DNA from 3 places in the Gordonia marina genome. Region 2 is predicted to be linked to each of the others. Evidence: predicted binding sites of a transcription regulator. Region 2 holds the regulator's gene; each other region holds the start of a gene.
What was found. Region 2 encodes LexA, which represses DNA repair genes until DNA is damaged. Its sites were predicted from a motif close to CGAACANNTGTTCG; they were not measured.

Region 1 (7,207 bases), on a different contig from region 2:
TCTGGGCGATCGTCGACGTCGTCAACCGCGGATGGTCGCACGTCCCCGGCAGCACCTACGCGTGCGGCGTCCTCGGCCTGATCCTCGCGGTGTTCGCGCTGTACCGCGAGTTCGGCGGCCAGTCGTTGATCACCGAGAATCCCGAGCACGAGAGCGCCGCTGCGCAGTACGAGGAGCAGAAGCGCCGGGACGGGCTGAACTGACCGCTATGAGCGACGTATCGATCGCCGAGCAACTGCTCGACGCGCAGGTCCGCTGGGCGCTGGGACGCCTCACCGGCGACGAGGTCACCGAGGTCACCACTCAGCTCGTCGACGACGTCCTGGCCGCCGCCGAGAAGACGACCGTGGGCGAGCTGGTCGACCCCGCCCAGGTGAAGTCCCTGGTCAGACTTCTCGCCGCGCGGCTGCCGGCCAGTTCCGCAGCGACGACGCTCGCCGAGTCGGGAGCGTCGATCGTGGTCGGCAACCCGGCCGGCGAGTACACGCTCCGCGAACTCATCGACCGCGACAACGTCGAACGGCTCACCGACGAGACGCTCGCGCTCACCCCCGCCCTCGAACGCGCGCTGGACGAGCTCACCAGCAGCCCGCTCGTCGCCTCGCTGGCGTCCCGCTTCGTCGGGCGCATCGTGAACGACGTCCTCGCGGGCAATCGCGCGGTCGCCGAGAAGATCCCCGGCGTCGGCTCGCTGGTCAACCTGGGCACCTCCGTCGCCGGCAAGGCCATCGGGAAGACCGGCGAGCAGTTCGAGCAGTTCTTCGGCGACACCGCCGCCAAAGGCGCGGAATTCGCGATGAGCAGGCTGAACAAGATCATCATCGCCACCCTGAACGACCCGCAGACCCGGACCGCCGTCCTGGAGGTCTTCGATCTGTACGCCGATCGCCCGGTCCGCCGCCACGACACCGTGCTCTCCCCCGACGACGCCCTGCGCGTCGCCGGGCTGGCGCAGGACGTCGTGATCGCGGCCGCCACGAGCCGGCCGGTCATCGCGCTGGCCGAGGCGTTCGTCGACGGATTCTTCGACACCTATGCGGGGCACCCCGCGGCCGTGCTCATCGAGGACATCGACCTGACCCGCGACGATCTGGTCGGCTACGCCGTCCAGATGGCACCCCGCCTGCTGGCGGCGTCCGCCGCGAACGGCGAACTGGAGCGGATCGTGCGCGAACAGCTCGCCCCGTTCTACGCCTCACCGGAGGTCACGGCGATTCTCGCCGGCTGACGTTTAGCACTCGCCCACTCGGGTACTCCTTGGCCGCGGAGCTTCCGCGACAACACATCACAAGGAGGTGTTCGACGATGGCAGATCCGAACAACCCAGGACAGTTCGGCAACCGGTCCGACACGGAGGAACAGGCGCACAAGGGCGGCGAGGCCAGCTCGGGCAAGTTCGGTTCCCCGGAAGGTGCCGACCCGCATGAGGCCGGCCGCAAGGGTGCCGAGCAGCAGCCGCACGAGGCCAAGGTCCGCGGCGGCGAGCACAGCCACAGCGGCCAGTGACACGGGGCGGGAGGGGAAGCGCGATGACGCTCCCCTCCCGTTCGCATCCGTTCACCGCTCGCTCCGTGACGCATACCGGGCGAGCGGAGTCGAGACCACGCCGCCGGAGAGAGGATTCCCATCGCTACCTGTGACATCTGCGGCAACGAGTACCGCAACGCACTGCTGATCTCGGTGGAAGGACTGCCGGGACGCGGCGTCTACGACAGCTTCGAGTGCGCCATCGCCGGTCACGCCCCGCGGTGCGCACGATGCGGCTGCGCGATCATCGGGCACGGCGTCCAAGACGACGTGTCCATCTACTGCTGCGCGAACTGCGCTCGGCGCGACGGCAACCGTGAACTCGTCGACAACGCCGGAGTGCGGTCATGACCGGGCCCCGACGGTCCGCCCACGATCCGGCGGCCGACCTGCTCCCCGGCGAGGTGGCCCGGCCGCTGAAGGCGCTCGGACTCCTCGGCTACGTTCTGCTTCTGATCGCGATCGCACTGATCGGCATGGCGATCTCCGCCGCGGCCCTCGGCTGGGCATTGACGGGCTGGGTCGCCGGCGCCGTCGTCTGCACGGCGTTGGCGCTCGCCTGCCTGGTCGGCGGGCGGGCCGCGCTCACCACACGGCGCCGGCACGACCGCGCCGAGCACGATCCGTTGATCCCGGAGGTCACCGCGGAGGAGGCCGCCGACTATCGGCGTCATCATCCGCATCCGCCGGTCCCGCCCGCCCCGCGAGGGCCCCAATGACTGCCCCGGCGCCCGCCGCCGCGGCCACGGTCTACCGGCCTCAGGAAGACACCCGACTGCTGATCGACGCGCTGTCCCGTCTGCCGGTCCGCGGCCGCTGACTTATCGAGCGAAGTGCCGTCCCGACGGCTACGCGAAGCACCCATGACGGTCGAGCGGAGTCGAGACCACCCATCAGACGAGATGATCGTTCATTTGTTCGGTTTGTCGGAGGGGTGTGTCATGATGTCGTCAGCAGTACAGAGACGCCAGAAAACCGGTGTTGACCAGCACAGATCGCCGAGGGGGTGGTGGGTGATGTTACTCGGATTCGCGCCGTCGGCCTGGCCGACCGCGGACCTGTCTGCTCTCGGTCTGGGTCCTGCCGGGCAGGATCTGTCCGGATTGACGCAGGCCGAGGTGGCCGGGCGGATCAACACGGTGAAGAAGGCTCACGCATTCCTGGATTGGACACAATTTCAGGGTGCGCTCGCGATCTACGATCAGGTCGCCGCGAAGGCCGCCGCCGAGGCGGTCGACAGTGCGGAGCGGGTCGCGCATAAACTCCTCGACGTTGATGCGCAGGTGATCCTGTGTCTGGCCCAGTATGTCGAGGGCACCGAGTATCAAGGGGCGATGTTGCTCGATGATGCGTTCGCCGCCCGCGACCGGCTTCCCCGGTGTGCGGTGTTGTTGCGGGACGGGATTCTGGACCGGCGACGGTTCCACAAACTGGTCCTGGCGGTCGAGTTGGTGACCGACCCGGTCGCGGTCGCCGCCCTGGACGGGCAGATCAGCGGAGAACTTCTCCGGCTCTACGGTCGGCGCGCGGTGCTCTCGGAGAAACAGGTCACCGATCTGGCGAACAGGTTCCTCGCTTTGACTGATCCGGATGCGGTGCGCCGCCGGCGTGAGAAGGCGAAGGCCCGCCGCACGGTGTATGTCGATGCACGGCCGGACGGCATGTCGGCGGTCACGATCGTTGCTCCAGCCGAGGACAATCGTCTGCTGCTAGCTGCTGCGGACGCGTTCGCCGCCGGGGTGTGCAGGCATGATCCGCGGACCGCCGGTGCCCGGCGGGCCGATGCGATCAACGCCCGAGTCACCGGACAGGAGTTCACCTGCCGGTGCGGGCGTGAGGACTGCACCGCCCGGTTGGATCCGGCCGCGTTGGATGAGCGACTCAAGCGAGTGGTGATCCACGTCGTGGTCGACTCCACCACACTCGACGGCGGCGGCCAGCCGGGTTATCTCGACGGGCACGGGGTGATCTCGGCTGATCACGCCCGTGACCTCGCTGGTCGGAAGGATGCGGTGATCCGGCCGGTCGACCTCAACGACCTGTGCGAGCCCACCGACTCGACTGGCCACAGCGATCCGGCGGAAGCCGGCGATCCGGTCACGACCCGCGGCGACGCCGCGGTGCACCGACGACGACCCCGCCCCGGCACCTCCGACGAGCGCGGAGACGATCACCGGCGCCCCGAACCCACCGCAGACGACCCGCGCGACGACGAGAGCCACGACGACACCGAGGCAGGCACCGCAGAAGACACCGCCGACGCCGAAGACACGAGCCTTGGCGGTATCAGAGCCCGGGACCGCGCCCGGTGCGGACCCGAATCCGATCTGCACGTCGGATGCGGTGAGGGCGACGCCGCCGAGGAAGGCCGAGACGGCCTCGATATCGGCGTGGGCCCAGTCACCACGGACCGATCAGACCCGGCCACGCTCCGGGGCGACTCGGCACGTTGGTCACGGCGCGTCTGTGATCTCGACGATGCCGACATCGACGTCCTCTTCGCCCAACTCGTGCAAGAAGCCGCACTGCACGACCTCAGCGAGCGAGACGACCTCACCGAAGGAGCCGACCCGGCCGGACAGGACCACCCGGCCATGGCCGCACTGATCGATCGCTCTGCGCTGATCGACCATTCCGCTCCGAACGCACCGGTCAGTGGCGACCAGCCCGGCTCCGGTTCACCGAGTTGCGGCGACACTTCCCCGGGAATCGGTTCAGCGAGAGCCGGGGCCTGGTTCGACTCGGTCTTCGACGGCGTCGACTGGGCTGCTGTCGATGCGGTTGCTCTGGCGTACTTCGCCGATCTCGACATCCCCATCGACAGCGCCGACGCTACGATCGCCGACACCGCGAGCGCAGGGATGGCCACCGCGACCATCGCGGCCCACACCCCCGTGCCCGGCAGCGCCACGACACCCACCGCTCACGCGGCACCGGCCGGGCGAGTCATCGGCCGCACCGCTCTGCCGAGCGACCCCTATCGGCCGAACACCGTCACCGACACCGTCGCCCGGTTCCTCTGGGGCACCTGCTCGATCCCCGGTTGCGCACGCGCCGCGTTCTCCTGCGATCTCGACCATGTCACCGAGTTCAATCAGGTCTGCCCTCGCGAGGGCGGACCGACCTGTTTGTGCAACCTCTTGCCGAAGTGTCGCTATCACCACCTCGCGAAAACCCATCTCCCCGGATTCGTCGACGAGATCTGGATCGACGACGCCGGCCTCTACCACTGCGCGATGACCCTGTTCGGGATCACTACCGAAACCCTCGCACCCAACCAGTGGCTGTTCCCTCGACTGGCGCGACTGCGGTGCCGGCACCAGCTCGCCGGGCAGACATCCCGAGCCGGGCAACCCGATCACGACACCTACGACCTGAGTCCGGACCGCGCACGGACCCGCACGCAGGCCAAACACGCACGCCGCTGTGCCGAACGCGACGCCAACCGCCGCGAACGCCACGCCCGCGACACGCAGGCCGGGAACGACCACGAAGGCTTCCCCGAAGAACCGCCGTTCTGACCGGGACAGGGATGTGGCCGCCCGATCGGATGAGTGGTCTCAACTCCCCTCCACCAGCACGACTGCTGGAAGTGCCAGACCGCGTCGCGCGTCAGGCCGCGGCCGGCCACGGCTCGAGTACCCGGCGCAGGTGGTCCAGCGTCCGGCGCAGCAACCGGGACACATGCATCTGGGAGATCCCGATCTCGTCGGCGATCTCGCTCTGCGACATCAGCCGGACGAACCGCAGGCCGAGGATGCGACGTTCCCGGCGGCCGAGGTCGCCGAGCGCCTCCCCGAGTTCCAGGGAGTCGTCGACGCGGCGGTAGCCCGGGTCGACGTCGCCGAGCCGGTCGATCACGGCGGGGCCGGCCTCGGCATCGACGGACCGGCACTGGTCGAGGGAGATCGCGGCACCGGCGCGGCAGTCGTCGATCGCCTTCCGAACCTGGCCGGGTTCGGCGCCCAGCCGCTCGGCGATGTCGGTCGTGGTCGGCATGCACGACCGTTCCTGCGCGAGTTCCTCGCGGACGGCGAGCACCTTGTCGTGCAGGTCGCGCGATCCGCGGGGCACCCGCAGCACCGGCGCCCGGTCGCGGAAATGGCGGCGCACCTCGCCCATCACGGTCGGCACCGCGAAGGAGAGGAAGTCGTGCCCGGCGCCCGGATCGAAGCGATCGATCGCCTGAATCAGCCCGAGCCGGGCCACCTGCAACAGATCGTCGTACGGTTCGCCGCGGCCGCTGAAGCGCCGCGCGATGTGTTCGGCGAGCGGCAGGCACTCGACGATGCACTCCTCGCGCAGCCTCGCGGCGCTCTCGCGGGAACACTCCGGTCGTGCCCGCTCCGTCATCAGTTCCGTAGCCCGCTGGTATTGATCGGTGGTCATCGTTCCTGGACTCCTCTGTTCGATGGACGACGCATGAAGTCGGCAGCGACCGGCGGTGAGAATCGACCGGGGGGTGAAACGCCGCCGCGCGTCGTCGATGAACGGCGGCGCACCGAAAGGGGCCGCCCGGGGAATCCCGGCTGTGTGTTGAACCGGGTGTGCCCGACGTTACGACGGGCCGCCGCCGATCTCAACCCCCGTCCTCAGCCGGGCAGGGTCTCGCCGCCGACCGGCGAGAGGACCTCGCCGCTGTAGTAGGACGACAGCCGGTCGCTGGCGAGGAAGACGTACGAGGGCGCGATCTCGTCCGGTTCGGCGGCCCGTCCGTACGGCGCCTGGGAGCCGAACTCGCCGACCTGCTCGGCCGGGAGCGTCGCCGGGATGAGCGGCGTCCAGACCGGTCCCGGTGCGACGCAGTTGACGCGGATGTTCCGGTCCATCAGCGCCTTGGCCAGGGAGAAGGTCAGCACATGCACGGCGCCCTTGGCGGCCGCGTAGTCGATGAGCTGCTTGTTGCCGCGCAGGCCGTTGATGGAACCGGTGTTGATGATCGTGCCGCCCGGCGTCAGGTACGGCAGCGCGGCGCGCGTGGTGTGGAAACAGCTGTCGACGTTCACCGCGAACGTGCGTGCCCACTGCGCCGGACTCAGGTCCGCGAAGTCGTCGACCGGCGCCTGAAAGGCCGCGTTGTTGACGAGGATGTCCAGCGTGCCGAACGCCGCGACCGTCCGTTCGACGGCGCGATGGCACTGCTCGGCCTCGGCCAGGTCGCCGCGGATGGCGACCGCCGCGCGGCCCTGCGCCTGCACCAGGCCGACGGTGTGCGCGGCATCGTCGTCTTCCTCCTCGGACAGGTAGGCGATCGCCACGTCGGCGCCCTCCTTCGCGAAGGCGACCGCGACCGCCCGGCCGATCCCTGAGTCGCCGCCGGTGATGAGGGCACGACGCCCCCGCAGCAGGCCGCGGCCCTGGTAGTCGTGCATCTCGTCACGCGGCTGCTCGGGCATGTCGCCGGTGGCGCCGGGATAGCCGGTGGTACGGGGCGGATGGGAACCCGACGCGCCCGGAGTGCGCGGGCCCTCGGTGCCGGGATCGAACCGCCGCATCACGAGTCCCGGTGCCACTTGTCGTCGTCGCCCTTGCGATAGCCGCCCTTCTCGACGGCGGACCACGCCACCTTGTGCGCCGTCTCCTCCCGGCCGGCGTGGCCGCGGCGCTTGTCCGGGTCGGAATACTCGTCGTAGGCGTGGTTGAACGCCTCGCGATAGATCTCCTGCGCGTGGGCGGGCAG
Region 2 (7,207 bases):
GGGCCATCCACCGCAGCCTGCTCACCGGGCTGCTCACCAACATCGGCGCGAAGCAGGGCGAGACGAGGGAATTCCTCGGCACCCGCGGCACCAAGTTCGCCGTCTTCCCCGGGTCGTTCCTCGCCTCGAAGCCCCCGGCCTTCGTCATGGCCGGAGAACTGGTCGAGACCTCGCGCCTGTTCGCGCACACCGTCGCGGCGATCGACCCCGAATGGGTGGAGCAGGTCGCCGGCGACCTGGTGACGAGGACCTACAGCGAGCCGGCGTGGTCGTCACGCCGCGGCGCGGTCACCGCCAGCGAGAAGGTGAGCCTCTACGGGGTACCGCTGGTCGCCGCGCGCCGAGTGAACTACGGGTCCATCGACCCCGTCGAATCGCGCGCGATCTTTCTGCAGGCCGCGCTGGTCGAGGGCCGCTGGCGGCCCCGTCACGAGTTCTGGAAACACAATCAGCGTCTCCTCGCCGAGGCCGAGGACCTCGAGCACCGCACGCGGCGCACGCTCCGGCGCAGCGACGCCGAACTCTACGACTTCTACGACGCCCGCGTGCCCGCGAACGTCGTGTCCACCCGCCACTTCGACTCCTGGTGGAAGAAGGAGAGCAAGAAGAATCCGCGCCTGCTGTACCTCGACGACGCCGACGGGGACGACGCCCGGACTCCGGCTGCCGCCGACTTCCCGCCCGCCTGGCAGCAGGGACAGACCCGTCTGGAACTGCGCTATCACTTCGCGCCGGGCGCGCCGGACGACGGCGTCACGGTCGTCGTGCCCCGCCCGCTCCTCGACCACCTCCACGGCGGCGGCTTCGACTGGCTGGTACCCGGACTGCGCAGCGAGCTGGCCACCGCGCTGATCAAGTCGCTGCCGAAAGGCCTGCGCAAGTCGATGTCGCCGGCGCAGCAGTACGCCGACCTCGCCCTCTCCCAGCTGGAGCCGCGGTCGGAGCCACTGGTGCCGGCCCTCGCCCGCGAGCTCGGCGTCATCACGCGGATCACCCTGTCCCCGAGCGACTTTCGCGTCGAGAACCTTCCTCCGCACCTCCGGATCCACTTCGCGGTCACCGGCCCGGACGGAAAGATCGTCGCCCGCAGCGATTCCCTCGACGAACTCCGCCGCGAGTTCTCCGGCCCGTCGACGACGGCCGCAGCGGCGCCGGTGCACCAGCGCTGGACCGACGACGCCATCGGCGCCCTTCCGGAGCGCATCGATGCCACCGTCGCGGGTCAGCCGGTCGTCACCTACCCGACCCTGCGCCCGGCCGGGGCCGGAGTCCGGGTGGTCGACGCGACCAGCCCCACCGCGCGGGACGCCGGGATCCGCGCCGGGGCGCAGGTGTTGCTGGAGAACGCGATCACCCCGCTGACCAAGAAGATCGCGAACACGCTGCCGCCCGGTGAACGACTTGCCCTCAGCCAGAGCCCGTACCGGCGGGCGGACGACCTGTTCGCCGACTGCACCCGCCGGGCGATCGCGGATGCCCTGGCCGGTGAACCCGGCGTGGCCGCGATCCGCACCCCCGCGGATTTCGCCGCGCTCACGCAGCGGCTGTCACCGGCCGTCCGCGCCGCCGCACCCGACTACTTCACCGTCGCCGCGGCGGCTCTCGCCGAGACCGCCCCGCTGCGCCGGGCGATCGACGCGCGCAGCGGCTCGGTCGCCGCCGACGACGTCGCCGAGCAACTGGCGCACCTGGTGTACGACGGCTTCGTCCGCGACACCGCGCTGACTCACCTGCGGCATCTGCCCCGCTATCTCAAGGCCGCTCGTGCCCGGCTGGAGGCGCTACCCGGTTCGGCGTCCCGGGACGCGACCGGTCTCGACGCCGTCGACCGGGTGATCGCGCACTGGAATCAGCGTCTCGCACAGGTCCCGGCGCACCGCCAGGATGCGCTGAACGACCTGGCGCACTGGATGATCGAAGAACTCCGCGTCAGCCTCTTCGCCCAGCAGCTGGGCACCGCGGGGCCGGTGTCGGAGAAGCGTGTGATCAAGGCGCTCGACACGTTCACCTGACCGTCGCGCGGAACCCGCGACGGCCGGATGTCAGGCGACGGGCTGCTTGCGGCCCGCGCGGAGATCGTCGATCTCGCGCTGGAAGTCGTCGGCCGACTCGAACGATCGGTACACCGACGCGAACCGCAGGTACGCGACCTCGTCGAGGTCGCGCAGCGGGCCGAGGATGGCCAGGCCGACCTCATTGCTGGGGATCTCGGCGGAACCGGATGCGCGCACCGTGTCCTCCACCGCCGCGGCGAGTTTCGCGAGCGCATCCTCGTCGACCTGGCGGCCCTGGCAGGCGCGGCGGACGCCCTTCATCACCTTCTCGCGGCTGAAGGGCTCGGATACACCGTTGCGCTTGACCACGGCGAGCACCGCCGACTCGACCGTGGTGAACCGGCGGCCGCACGCACCGCACGACCGGCGCCGCCGGATCGCCAGACCGTCGTCGGAGGCGCGCGAATCGACTACTCGGGTGTCGTCGTTCTTGCAGAACGGGCATCGCATGCCCTCAGCGTACCCGCCGCGCATCCCGATCCCACGCGCGTTCAGCGGTATGCGGGAACCACGAGCGCCTGACCCGGGCGCAGCCCGGTGCCGTCCAGCCCGTTCAGGTTCCGCACCGTGGCGATCACCGACTCGGCGGGCAGCTCGGGGGCGATCCGCTCGGCGAGCGACGACAGCGATTCCCCGCTGCGCACGTGCACGACCTGCGTCGCCGCCGGTGTCCCGGTGGCCGCGCTCTGGTAGTCGTGCCCGGCGATGCCCATCACCGCGGCGATCAGCGCCACCGCCAGCCCGGCCAGCACCCCGGCCGCCCACCGCCGACGGCTGCCGGCGGTCCGCCGCGCCGGTGCCGAGGACGGCCGCGCGGTCGTGGCCGGAGTGTTCGAACCGGCGCTCGCCACGCCCGGGACCCGGACACGTTCCCGGCGCTCCGGGATGTTCGATCGAGCGGCGGCGGGCACCGTGCGCAGCACTCCGGTGCGGCTCTGCGGGCTGCGTCCGGTCGGCCGGCACGTCGGTGCGGCCTGCACCGCACGACGGACGCGCGTACCGACGACGATCGGAACATCGCAGGTCATGGTCACAGAGGCGGCCGTTCCGGCGGCTCGGCGGTCACGGTCCTTCAGCAATCCGGTCATCGTTAACTCCCATCGTTCGTATGTTCGATGAACTCTTGTTCGACAGTTAACACCATGGGTCCGACAACCGTCCCGACACGTCGAACAATTGTTTGAGTTCTGTGACCTAGTCGACTAGATTGGGGATCACCGACGAGGAAAGGAACCTCAGATGACCGACGGACCGCAGAACACGTCGAACGTCGACCCGCTGCTGTCGACGGCGACCCTGGAGGCCTCACTGACCCAGCGCCAGCGCGAGGTCCTGGAGTACATCCGCTCGTCCGTCCGGGAGCGCGGCTACCCGCCGAGCATCCGGGAGATCGGCGAGGCCGTGGGACTCACCTCGACGTCGTCGGTCGCCCACCAACTGCGAACCCTGGAGCGGCGCGGGCTACTCAAGCGCGATCCGCACCGGCCGCGCGCGGTGAACGTCCGCGACGACCATCGTCCCCCGCCGCCGGGCGACGCGGCCGGTGACGAGCCGGGTATGCCGTCACCGGCGTTCGTTCCGGTCCTCGGCCGTATCGCCGCCGGTGGTCCGATCCTCGCCGAGCAGGCCGTCGAGGACGTCTTCCCGCTGCCCAAGGAGCTGGTCGGCGAGGGTTCCCTGTTCCTGCTGCGGGTGGTCGGCGAGTCCATGATCGACGCCGCGATCTGCGACGGCGACTGGGTGGTCGTGCGCCAGCAGAACGTGGCCGAGCAGGGCGACATCGTCGCCGCCATGATCGACGGCGAGGCCACCGTGAAGACCTTCAAGCGGGTCGACGGTCACGTCTGGCTGATGCCCCACAACGAGCACTTCGAGCCGATCCCCGGTGACGACGCCGCCATTCTCGGCAAGGTCGTGACCGTGCTGCGGCGCATCTGATCCGGACATCCACACCGCGCCCGGCCGCCGGGGTGGGGATCGCGATCCCCACTCGGGTGGCCGCGGTCCTACAGAGTGATCGACTCCCCCGTTCGGGTCCACCGCTGGTTCTCGCAGAGATTCGACCGCACGACCTTCACGTCCGCACAGCCGGGCAGCGCCGGTAGCGCGGCCTTCATCGTCTCGATCAGCCCCTCCGGCAGGAGCGGGCTCAACGAGATCCGGTTGATCCAGCCTCGCTCGATCGGCATGTGGTGCACCGGCGGCCCGTCACCGCTCCCGAGGTGGACGATGCGGAACTCGTTCTCGTCGCGAAAACCGTGCCGTTTGACGAACGGCAGATCGTCGGCCGTCAGCCGGGAGTCGCCGGCCTCTTCCTCGATCTCGTCCAGGGTGAGGTAGCGGACCGGACCGGACGCGTAGGCCGGGTCGCCTGCGATGCTCGCCAGCAGTTTCGCTTTGCTGATCTCGAGCCGCACGCCGTCCGTGCCGCCCGCGAAGACGCCCCAGTGGTGATAGGTCTCCGTGGACTGGGTGAAGCACGCGACGCTGACGCGAGACGAACCCTTCAGTGCGCAGTAGTGATCCATGAACCCGCTGTCGTTCCGGTCGACCCAGGTGCGCGGGCTGAGCAGTGTGACGCGCTCATTCAGCAGGACGTCGATCGCGTTGGAGAGCGTCGTGTACCGCTTCAGGATCGTCGGCTCGTAGACGACGTCGCTCATCGTCAGCCGAGTACCGCCCGCGCCGCCTCCCGGGCCGAGGCCGTGCTGTCGGCGGCCACCGCGGCCTGCGCGGCCGCGCGGCACTGATCCAGGGTCACCGTGCTCAGCTTGAGCCCCACCGCGGGTGCCGCGGCCGGGGCCGACGACAGCGAGGTGACGCCGAGACCCACCAGCACGCACGCGAGCAGCGGATCGGCGGCGGCCTCGCCGCACACGCCCACCTGCTTGTCCTGCTCGGTACCGGCAGCGCCCACGCGCTCGATCAGCGCGAGGACGGCGGGCTGCCAGGGGTCGGTCAGCGATGCCAGTTCCGGCGACATCCGGTCGGCGGCCATCGTGTACTGGGTCAGGTCGTTGGTGCCGATGGACACGAAGTCGACCTCGGCGAGGATCTGGCCGGCCATCACCGCGGCCGACGGCACCTCGACCATCACACCCGGGATCATCCCGCGCTCGCGCACCAGCGCCGCGAACTCGCGCGCCTCGGCCACCGTGGCGATCATCGGCGCCATCACCCACGGGACCACCGTGGTGCCCTCGGCGGCCGCGGCCAGCGCCTCCAGCTGGTGCGCGCGGATCTCCGGATTCGACAGGATGATCCGGTTGCCGCGCACCCCCATCGCCGGATTCGGCTCGTCCGGGTGCGTCACGAACTTCAGCGGCTTGTCCGAGCCGGCATCGAGCGTCCGGATCACCACCTTGTCGCCGTCGAACGCGTCGATCACCTCGCGGTAGAGCGACGTCTGCTCAGCGACCGAGGGCTCGTCCGGACGGTCCAGGAAGGCCAGTTCGGTGCGGAACAGCCCGACGCCCTCGAGCACTCCGAGGTCGGCGGCCGCCCGGGCCGACACGCCGTCGGCCACGTTGGCCAGGATCAGCACCCGGTGACCGTCTGCGGTCTGTCCGGGACCGCGCCAGGCAGCTGCCGCGGCAGCGGTCTCCTTCGACGACGCGACCGCCGCGGTGACCGCCGCCTCGTCCGGGTCGAGGCCGACCACTCCGCGCTCGCCGTCGACGAAAGCCAGTGCGCCCGTGGGGATCTCGCCGAGATCGGCGATCGCCACGACGCAGGGGATGCCGAGCTGCCGCGCGATGATCGCGGTGTGGCTCGACGGTCCGCCGAGGCGGGTCGCGAGGGCGATCACCCGCTGCGGATCGAGCCCCGCGGTGTCGGCGGGCGCCAGGTCGTCGGCGCACAGGATCGACGGCCGGTCCGGCGTCGGAATGCCCGGTTCGGGCAGGCCGAGGATCTCGGCCACCACGCGGTCACGGATGTCGTTCAGATCGGTCACCCGCTCGGCCATGAGGCCGCCGAGCTTGGTGAACATCGCCGCGATCTGCTCGATCGCCGCGACCGTGGCCGCCGCCGCCGGCGTACCGCCGGCGATGAGTTTGGTCGCCGCGCCGATCCAGGCCCGGTCCTTGGCCAGCGCGGCCGTCGCCGCGAGCACTTCGGCCGAACTGCCGGTGCTCGCCGAGGCCCGCGCCGAGAACCGTTCGGCGACGGTGTTCGCCGCGGTCGTGAACCGTTCCTCTTCGGCGGAGCGCTGGGCTTCGTCGATCACCGCCGTCGCGTCGATGTCGAACTCCGGCGTCTCGGCGGGCCGGATCACCGGACCGTACGCGAGCCCGTGCACCACGGGTGTCCCCCGCACCACCGTCGTCGCCCCGAAATCCTCCGCTGCCATCGCGTCCACCTCATTCATGTGACAGAGATTACAGAAACCGCTTGACGAGTCAACGCATACACAAGTAAACAAAGACATAACCAAACGGGATTGGGAACTCAGCCCCTCTTTCGAGGACTCTACTCAGGACGGCACGGTGTACGCGGAAGAACGCCAGCAGGCCATTGCGAGCGAAGTACGGGCGCGCGGCCGCGTCGCGGTCGCCGAGCTGGCGACCCGGTTCGACGTCACCGGCGAGACGGTGCGCCGCGACCTCGGAGTCCTCGCCGAACAGGGCGTGGTCCTGCGGGTCCACGGCGGAGCGGTGCGGCCGGACGTGATGACCGTCGGCGAGCCCGACCTCGCCCAGCGCGAGCAGTCCCGGCTCGCCGAGAAGACCGCGATCGGGGCCGCCGCGCAGCGTTTCCTCCCGCCGTCCGGCGGTTCGGTGATCTTCGACGCCGGGACCACCACGCTGCGCGCCGCGCTCGCCCTGCCCGCCGACCGCGACCTGTCGGTGGTGACCAACGCCCTGCCGCTCGCCGCCCACCTGTCGACCCTGCCGCGCTGCGACGTGACCTTCGCCGGGGGCCGCGTGCGCGGCAAGACGCAGGCGACCGTCGGCGCCACCACCATCGACTTCTTCCGCGGGCTGCGCGCCTCGCTCGCCTTCATCGGCACCAACGGCCTCAGTGTCGCCCACGGGCTGTCCACGCCCGATCCCGACGAGGCCGCCGCGAAACGGGCGATGATCGCGGCGGCCAATCAGGTGGTGGTCCTGGCCGACTCCTCGAAGTTCAATCGCGAGGATCTGGTGAGCTTC
Region 3 (7,207 bases), on a different contig from region 2:
CTGCGCAGGTCGCTGAACTCCGCTTGTCCGGAATAGAGGTCACGAGGCGAACATGGCATTGTTGGGGACATGAGTTCGATGCACCGGGCGCGGCGGAATTCGGATGGGATGCCGCTGATCGCGGCGGCGACCGGAGGGCAGCCGTCCCGGCGGCCGGTGTGGTTCATGCGGCAGGCCGGACGCTCGCTGCCCGAGTACCGCGAGATCCGGGCCGGCCGCGGCATGCTCGAATCGTGTTTCGATCCCGCGCTGGTCTGCGAGATCACCCTGCAGCCGGTCCGCAGGCACGACACCGACGGCGCGATCCTGTTCTCCGACATCGTGGTGCCGCTCAAGGCCGCGGGCATCGATCTCGACATCGTCGCCGGAACCGGGCCGGTCATCGCGCAGCCGGTGCGCACCGCGAGCGACGTCGATGCCCTGCCCCGCCTGGAACCCGGCGAGGTGGGCGCCGTCACCGCGGCGATCTCGCTGATCCTCGACGAACTGGCCGGCACCACCGCGCTGATCGGCTTCGCCGGCGCACCGTTCACCCTGGCGTCGTACCTGATCGAGGGCGGCCCCAGCCGCACCTACGAGCACACCAAGACGATGATGCGCGCCGACACCCCGCTGTGGCACCGGCTGATGGGCAAGCTGACCGACATCACCATCGCGTTCCTCACCGCGCAGCTGGAGGCCGGAGTCGACGCCGTGCAACTCTTCGACTCCTGGGCCGGCACCCTGTCGGAGGCCGAGTACCAGACCTACGTGGCGCCGCATTCGGCGCGGGTGATGGCCGAGATCGCCGGTTTCGGGGTGCCACGCATCCACTTCGGCGTCGGCACCGGTGAACTGCTGTCCGCGATGACCCGGGTCGGTGCCGACGTGATCGGCGTCGACTGGCGGGTGCCGCTCGACGTGGCCGCGCAGCGGGTCGGCTGCGGCTCCGGTGAGCGGAGCGTCGCACTCCAGGGCAACCTGGATCCGACGGTGCTGATGGCCGGCGACGAGGTGCTGACGCGCGAACTGTCCCGGATCATCCGCGAGGGGGAGCGGGCCGTCGACGCCGGCGCGCGCGGCCACATCCTGAACCTCGGCCACGGGGTGCTGCCGAACACCGACGCCGGCGCGATCACCCGCGCCGTCGAACTGATCCACTCGCTATGACGCCGCGGATCGCGGTCGTCGGCGGCGGCGTCTCCGGTCTGACCGCCGCCTACGCGCTGCGCCGGAGGCTCGGCGCGGACGCCGCCATCGACGTGTACGACGCCGCCGACCGCCCCGGCGGACTGCTGTGCACCCGCCACGCCGGCCCCGTCGCGATGGATGTGGGCGCCGAGGCGTTCATCATCCGGCGGCCCGAGGCGCTCGCGCTGGTCACCGAGCTGGGACTCGCCGGGGAAGTGGTGTCGCCGGGGCCGCTGCGACCGGCGATCTGGTCCGGCGGACGGCTCCATCCGATGCCGCGGCCCGCGGTGATGGGCGTACCGGACGGCGCCGCGGCGATGGGTGCGCTGATCGGCGATGCCGACCGGGCCCTGATCGACGGCGAGGCCGCCCGTCCGCTGAACTGGACACCCGGTGCGGCGGTGTCGGTGGGCGCCCTGGTGCGGGACCGCTTCGGCGACGCCGTGGTGGCGCGCAGCGTCGACCCGATGCTCGGCGGGGTGTATTCGGCGCGGGCCGACGACCTCGGTCTCGCCGAGACCGTGCCCGCGCTCGCCGCGGCGCTCGACGCGGGCGCCGATTCGCTGACCTCCGCCGTGCGCGGGATCGTCGCGGCCCCGGCGCCGGGCGGCCCGGTGTTCGGCGCGCTGCGGGGCGGCTACCGCCGGCTCGTCGAGGTGCTGTCCGGGGCGAGCGGCGCGTCGATCCTCCCGGAGACGCCGGTGCACCGGATCGAAGCGGATCGCGGCGGCTATGTGCTCGACGCCGCCGGTGCGGCGCGCGACTACGACGCGGTGATCGTCGCCGTGCCGCCGTGGCGGGCCGCGACGCTGCTGGCCGCGGTGGCGCCGGAGTCGGCGGCGACGCTGTCGCAGGTCCCGGCCGCCGGGTCGGCCGTCGTCGGCTGCGTCCTCGCGCCGGGCACGGCGCTGCCCGGGCATTCCGGGATCCTGGTGGCCTCCGACGCCGGTATGCGCAGCAAGGCGGTCACCCTGTCGTCGCAGAAATGGCCGCACCTGGCGGAGTCCGGTCCGCCGGTGCTGCGGGTGTCGTTCGGGCGGCTCGGCGAGCCGGTGACCGCCGACGACGACACCCTGCTCACCTGGGCCGCAGAGGATCTGGCGACCTACTTCGCCGGCGCCGGCCTGGCCGCGCCGGTGATCGAGCACACGGTGGTGCAGCGCTGGCCCGAGGGCCTGCCGCAATACGCGCCCGGTCACCTGGCCGCGATGGCCGGCGCGCGGGACTCGCTGCCCGCGGGACTCGCACTCGCCGGTGCGGCGTTCGACGGCGTCGGCGTGCCGGCCTGCATCGGCTCGGCCCGGCGGGCGGCGGCGCGGATCGTCGACCATCGCCCAGCATGACGACGGCCGCAGTCCGCCGCCTGAGCCGCCGACGAACGCAGTGAGGAGGCGAGTCGAAGGCAAGCACCTCGACTCGATCTATTCGAACATGTCACCGCGATCGTTCAACTTCTGTGGGCGGATTGCCGCCGACTCGGTGTGATCGGGTGACCGCCTCCGCATAGCTGATTGTTGTCGTAACCAGGTCGTATAGTCGTGGTGACGGTACAGAAAAGTCGGGTGGCACACACCGTGATGTGGCTGTATCCTAGAGCATAGATAAGTCGAACATTGATCCCTGGGGGGAGGTGACCATCATGACGACCGACGCGATCGACGACGCGTTCACCTCCCGCTGGGCGGGGATCGATCTCACCGCGGCCGGGATGGTCCCCGCCGACGAAAACGACGACGAGAAGGCGCAGTGCCGGTCGTGGGCGGTCTACGCCGAGGCCGCCTGGCGGGGTCAGACATACCTGTACTCGCAACAGCTGTTCGCCGTCGGGCAGTTCCTCGACATCGAGTTGGCCACCCTCGACGACCGCGTCTGCGCCGGAGAAGACCAGAAAGACCTGTTCGACCCCTACACACTGGCCGTGGAATACTTCGCGATCTATTTCGCCGGGAACCGGCGGGCCTCCCGCGCCCTGGTCGGCGTGGCGATCGCCGCCGCCGAACGACTCCCCGCCACCGCGGACCTGCTCCGCCGGACCGTCATCTCGCCGGAGATGTTCGAGAAGGTGGCCTACCGCACCGACATCGTCGACGACGGCCAGATCATGACGCAGGTCGACCAGGATCTCGCTGATGCGCTCGCCACCGCCGGGCACATCTCCGAGAGGGCGGCCGAACGGATCGCCGACCGGATCGTGAACAAACGTGACGCCGACGCCGATCGCAAACGGCGGGAGAAGGCCCGGCGCCGTAAGAACGTGACCCATCGTGACTACCCCGACGGTCTGGGCGGGATCAACATCACCGCGGACGCCGAAGAGGCCCGCCTGGCCTACGAGACGGTCGAGGCGATGATCGCCGGGGTCTGCCCGAATGACCCGCGTACCAAGGGCATGCTCCGCTCCGCGGCGGCGATCGCCCGGCTGCGCCGGCTCCCCTTCACCTGCGCGTGCGCCGACAAAGAGACTTGTACTGCCACCCTCGGCGAGGGGGAGATCTCCGAGCGGCAGGCCCGGATCATCGTGCACGCGGTCTGCCAGAAGAGCACCCTCACCGGCGACAACGACGAACCGGCCCATCTGGACGGGCACGGCCCGATCAGCGCCGGCCACGTCCGGGACCTCGCACAACGCCCCGACGCTCTCGTCCGGGACCTCGACCTCGGTGCGCTCCTGCAGCGCCGTCCCCCGGTCACGGCGCCACCCGAAGACAGCAACAGCGTCGAGCCGGTCGCCGCCGAGTCGCCCGACGGACACGACACCGACCCCCACGCCAAGCAGGAGCCGAACGCCACTGCGGCCCAGAACCGCGAGAACGACACCGACGGCCGCCAGGAGGACGACCCGTCCGGCGGCCACGCGGCCGAGCTCCGGCATCACCGCAACCCCGAGCAGCCCGATGCCGAGCGCACTGATGCCGAGCGCACTGATGCCGAGCGCACTGATGCCGAGCGCACTGATGCCGGACGGTCCGGGACGCGCGGCGAGCTTGTTGACGGGCACGAGGTGCCGCCGGCGTTCCTGACCGGTCAGGCCCAGCCCGCCGACCCGTACCGGCCCACCGAAGCCCTGAGTGTCCTGGTCCGGGCCCTTTTCGGCACCTGTACCGTGCCCGGATGCGAGCAGCCGGCCTGGAATTGCGAACTCGACCATTGCGAGGAGTTCAACCAGATCTGCCCCGCCTCCGGCGGACCGACTTGCCTGTGCAATGTCGGACCCAAATGCAAGCGCCATCACCTGCTGAAAACGTTCCTCGGCGCGACCGATCCCGAAGACGGATGGGTCGACGAACAATGGATCGACGACCACGGTGCGGTGTGGACGGCGATCACCCTCCACGGCACGACCTTCGAGACCCGCGCGGAGAATCAGTGGCTGTTCCCCCAGCTCACCGGGGTGAGGTGTGCCCATCAAGCCCAAGCGCCACCCGAACCACCACCCGGCCCACCCCCGACCGGCGGCGTCGGCCGCAGCGTGACAGGCGGAGGTCTACGGGCCGCCACCGCCTACAAACACGCCTGGCGCCGTGCCGAACGCGCCCGCCTGCGTCGCGCCCGCGAACGCGCCGACGCCGCCGACGGCCCACCACCGTTCTGACACCAGACCGAGCGGGCCGAAGGCACGCACCCCGATTCGAGCAGCGTTCTCGGTCGTCGTGACGGGAGTGTGAGCCAGGACGCGTGGGGCGCAGTGGCAGTATGGGAGTCATGGCTCGCTTGGATTACGACGAACTCAACGCCACCATCCGCTACCTGATGTTCTCGGTCTTCAAGATCCGGGCCGGGGAGCTGCCGGACGATCGGAGCGAGGTGATCGCCGATCTGGAGCGGTTCGTCGCCGAGGTCGAGGGCAAGGGTGTGGTGATCCGCGGCATCTACGACGTCGCCGGACTGCGCGGGGACGCCGACTTCATGTTCTGGTGGCACGCCGAGACCATCGAGCAGCTGCAGGACGCGTACAGCTCGTTCCAGCGCACCACCCTGCTCGGCAAGGTGAGCGAGCCGTTCTGGAGCGCCGCCGCGCTGCACCGCCCGGCCGAGTTCAACAAGAGCCACATCCCGGCGTTCCTGGCCGGGGAGGATCCTGGGAACTACGTCTGCGTCTACCCGTTCGTGCGGTCGTACGACTGGTACCTGCTGCCCGACGAGGACCGCCGCAAGATGCTCGCCGACCACGGCAAGGCGGCCCGCGGCTACAAGGACGTGCGCGCCAACACGGTGCCCGCGTTCGCGCTCGGCGACTACGAGTGGCTGCTCGCCTTCGAGGCACCCGAGCTGTACCGCATCGTCGACCTGATGCGCGACCTGCGCGCCACCGAGGCCCGCTACCACGTCCGCGTCGAGATCCCCTTCTTCACCGGCCCCCGGGTGGAGCCGGCGGCGCTGGTCGCCGCTCTGCCCTGAGCCTTCGGCAGGCTCAGCCGTCGGCGGACGTGTCCAGGTCCAGGCTGACCGAGTTGATGCAGTACCGCAGATCGGTGGGGGTGTCGTAGCCCTCCCCGGCGAAGACATGGCCGAGATGGCTGTGGCAGTTGGCGCACAGGATCTCCACGCGCTCCATGCCGAGCGAGTCGTCACGGCGCTCGATCACCGCATCGCCGGCGAGTGGCGTGAAGAACGACGGCCAGCCGCAGTGCGAGGAGAACTTCGCGTCGGACCGGAAGAGTTCGGCGCCGCAGGCCCGGCAGCGGTAGACGCCCTCCGTGGTTGTGTCGGTGTACTCGCCGGTGAACGGGGCTTCGGTGCCGGCCTGCCGGAGCACCCGGAAGGCGGCGGGGCTGAGGCGCTCGCGCCAGTCGGCGTCGGTGAGCGCCTTCGGATCGGCCGGGTAATCACGTGCGTCATCGCTCATGGATTCCACGGTAGTCCGGTTGCCGCGCGCGTGCCGCGCTGAGTTAGCGTGGCTGGCATGGCTCCCTCCACGCGCGCGTACTTCACCAGGATCGACGACGACACCTTCGCCCCGACCGACTGCGCGGCCGGGGCCTGGCGCGAGGACGAGCTGCACCTGGCGCCGGTCGCCGGACTGATCGTCGACCATCTGGAGCGGTGGCGGACGGCGCACGCCGCCGGCCTCCAGTTCAGCCGGTTCAGCCTCGAAGTGCTGGGCCAGATCGCCCGCGACCGGATCGAGCTGAGCGTCGAGGTGATCCGGCCCGGCCGCACCATCGAACTGGTCGAGGCCACCGCGGTGATCGGCGGCCGCCCCACCGTCCGGGCGCGCGGCTGGCTGCTGCAGGTCTCCGACACGGCCGAGGTGGCCGAGAACGAGTTCGCGCCGCTGCCGCCGCCGGAGACCTTCACCGAGCCGTCGTGGCTCAAGCGGTGGAAGGGCGGGATGATCGACACCGTGCAGGCGTGGCAGGCCGACGACACCCGGCCGGGCCGCGCCCGGGCGTGGGTGACGACCGACGTCGAGCTGATCGCCGGGGAGCCCGCGACCGCGCTCGGCGACTACGCCAAGCTGTGGGACACCGCGAACGGCATCTCGCTGCGGCAGGACCCGCACGTCTGGATGTACCCGAACGTCGACCTCACCGCGCACCTGTTCCGGCAGCCCGCCGGGCGATGGCTGGGCCTGGACACGCGCGTCGCCTTCGGGCCGAGCGGCGTCGGTCTCACCAGCAGCGTCCTGCACGACGAGCAGGGGCCGGTCGGAACGCTGGCGCAGTCGTTGACGCTGCGCAGGCACCTCAGCTGAGCGCGGGGGCCTCGGCGGTGGGGGACGCGGCGTCGTCGTCCAGCTTGCGGATGTCGAGCCAGCGGAACAGCAGGACGCAGAAGACGACGATCATCAGCAGCGACCAGCCGAGGGTCACCCGGTTGTATTCGAGGTAGCGGCCGAACGGCTCCCACCGTTTGGAGCCGAACACGTCGAACGTCATGCAGCCGTAGACGGCGAGCCAGGCGGGCCAGTTGCGCATCACCGAACCGGACCGGAAGACGGTCATCAGCATCGGGAACAGCAGCATCGAGTAGTAGCCCTGGCCGAGGGAGCTGACCAGCCAGAGCGTGGCCATCAGGACACCGGACGAGGTGGCGA

Region 1: ACSEEN_RS02720 (HNH endonuclease signature motif containing protein) is a predicted target of LexA. The motif match lies at 2,435-2,448, and genes of this name have one in related genera.
Region 3: ACSEEN_RS02970 (HNH endonuclease signature motif containing protein) is a predicted target of LexA. The motif match lies at 2,671-2,684, and genes of this name have one in related genera.

The regions. Positions count from the first base shown of each region.
Region 1 covers NZ_JBPSDN010000003.1:165,904-173,110, reverse strand. The annotation lists gene ACSEEN_RS02745 (hypothetical protein) at 1-203, shown strand, start outside; gene ACSEEN_RS02740 (hypothetical protein) at 209-1,228, shown strand; gene ACSEEN_RS02735 (hypothetical protein) at 1,306-1,506, shown strand; gene ACSEEN_RS02730 (metallothionein) at 1,579-1,878, shown strand; gene ACSEEN_RS02725 (hypothetical protein) at 1,875-2,246, shown strand; gene ACSEEN_RS02720 (HNH endonuclease signature motif containing protein) at 2,544-5,048, shown strand; gene ACSEEN_RS02715 (SigB/SigF/SigG family RNA polymerase sigma factor) at 5,140-5,916, opposite strand; gene ACSEEN_RS02710 (SDR family oxidoreductase) at 6,120-6,923, opposite strand; gene chaB (putative cation transport regulator ChaB) at 7,022-7,207, opposite strand, start outside.
Region 2 covers NZ_JBPSDN010000025.1:17,142-24,348, forward strand. The annotation lists gene hrpA (ATP-dependent RNA helicase HrpA) at 1-2,012, shown strand, start outside; gene nrdR (transcriptional regulator NrdR) at 2,043-2,504, opposite strand; gene ACSEEN_RS15285 (LysM peptidoglycan-binding domain-containing protein) at 2,546-3,142, opposite strand; gene lexA (transcriptional repressor LexA) at 3,294-3,992, shown strand; gene ACSEEN_RS15295 (hypothetical protein) at 4,061-4,717, opposite strand; gene ACSEEN_RS15300 (phosphoenolpyruvate--protein phosphotransferase) at 4,720-6,423, opposite strand; gene ACSEEN_RS15305 (DeoR/GlpR family DNA-binding transcription regulator) at 6,542-7,207, shown strand, end outside.
Region 3 covers NZ_JBPSDN010000004.1:611-7,817, forward strand. The annotation lists gene hemE (uroporphyrinogen decarboxylase) at 109-1,149, shown strand; gene hemG (protoporphyrinogen oxidase) at 1,146-2,513, shown strand; gene ACSEEN_RS02970 (HNH endonuclease signature motif containing protein) at 2,810-4,762, shown strand; gene hemQ (hydrogen peroxide-dependent heme synthase) at 4,873-5,568, shown strand; gene msrB (peptide-methionine (R)-S-oxide reductase MsrB) at 5,582-6,016, opposite strand; gene ACSEEN_RS02985 (thioesterase family protein) at 6,074-6,865, shown strand; gene ACSEEN_RS02990 (glycosyltransferase family 87 protein) at 6,858-7,207, opposite strand, start outside.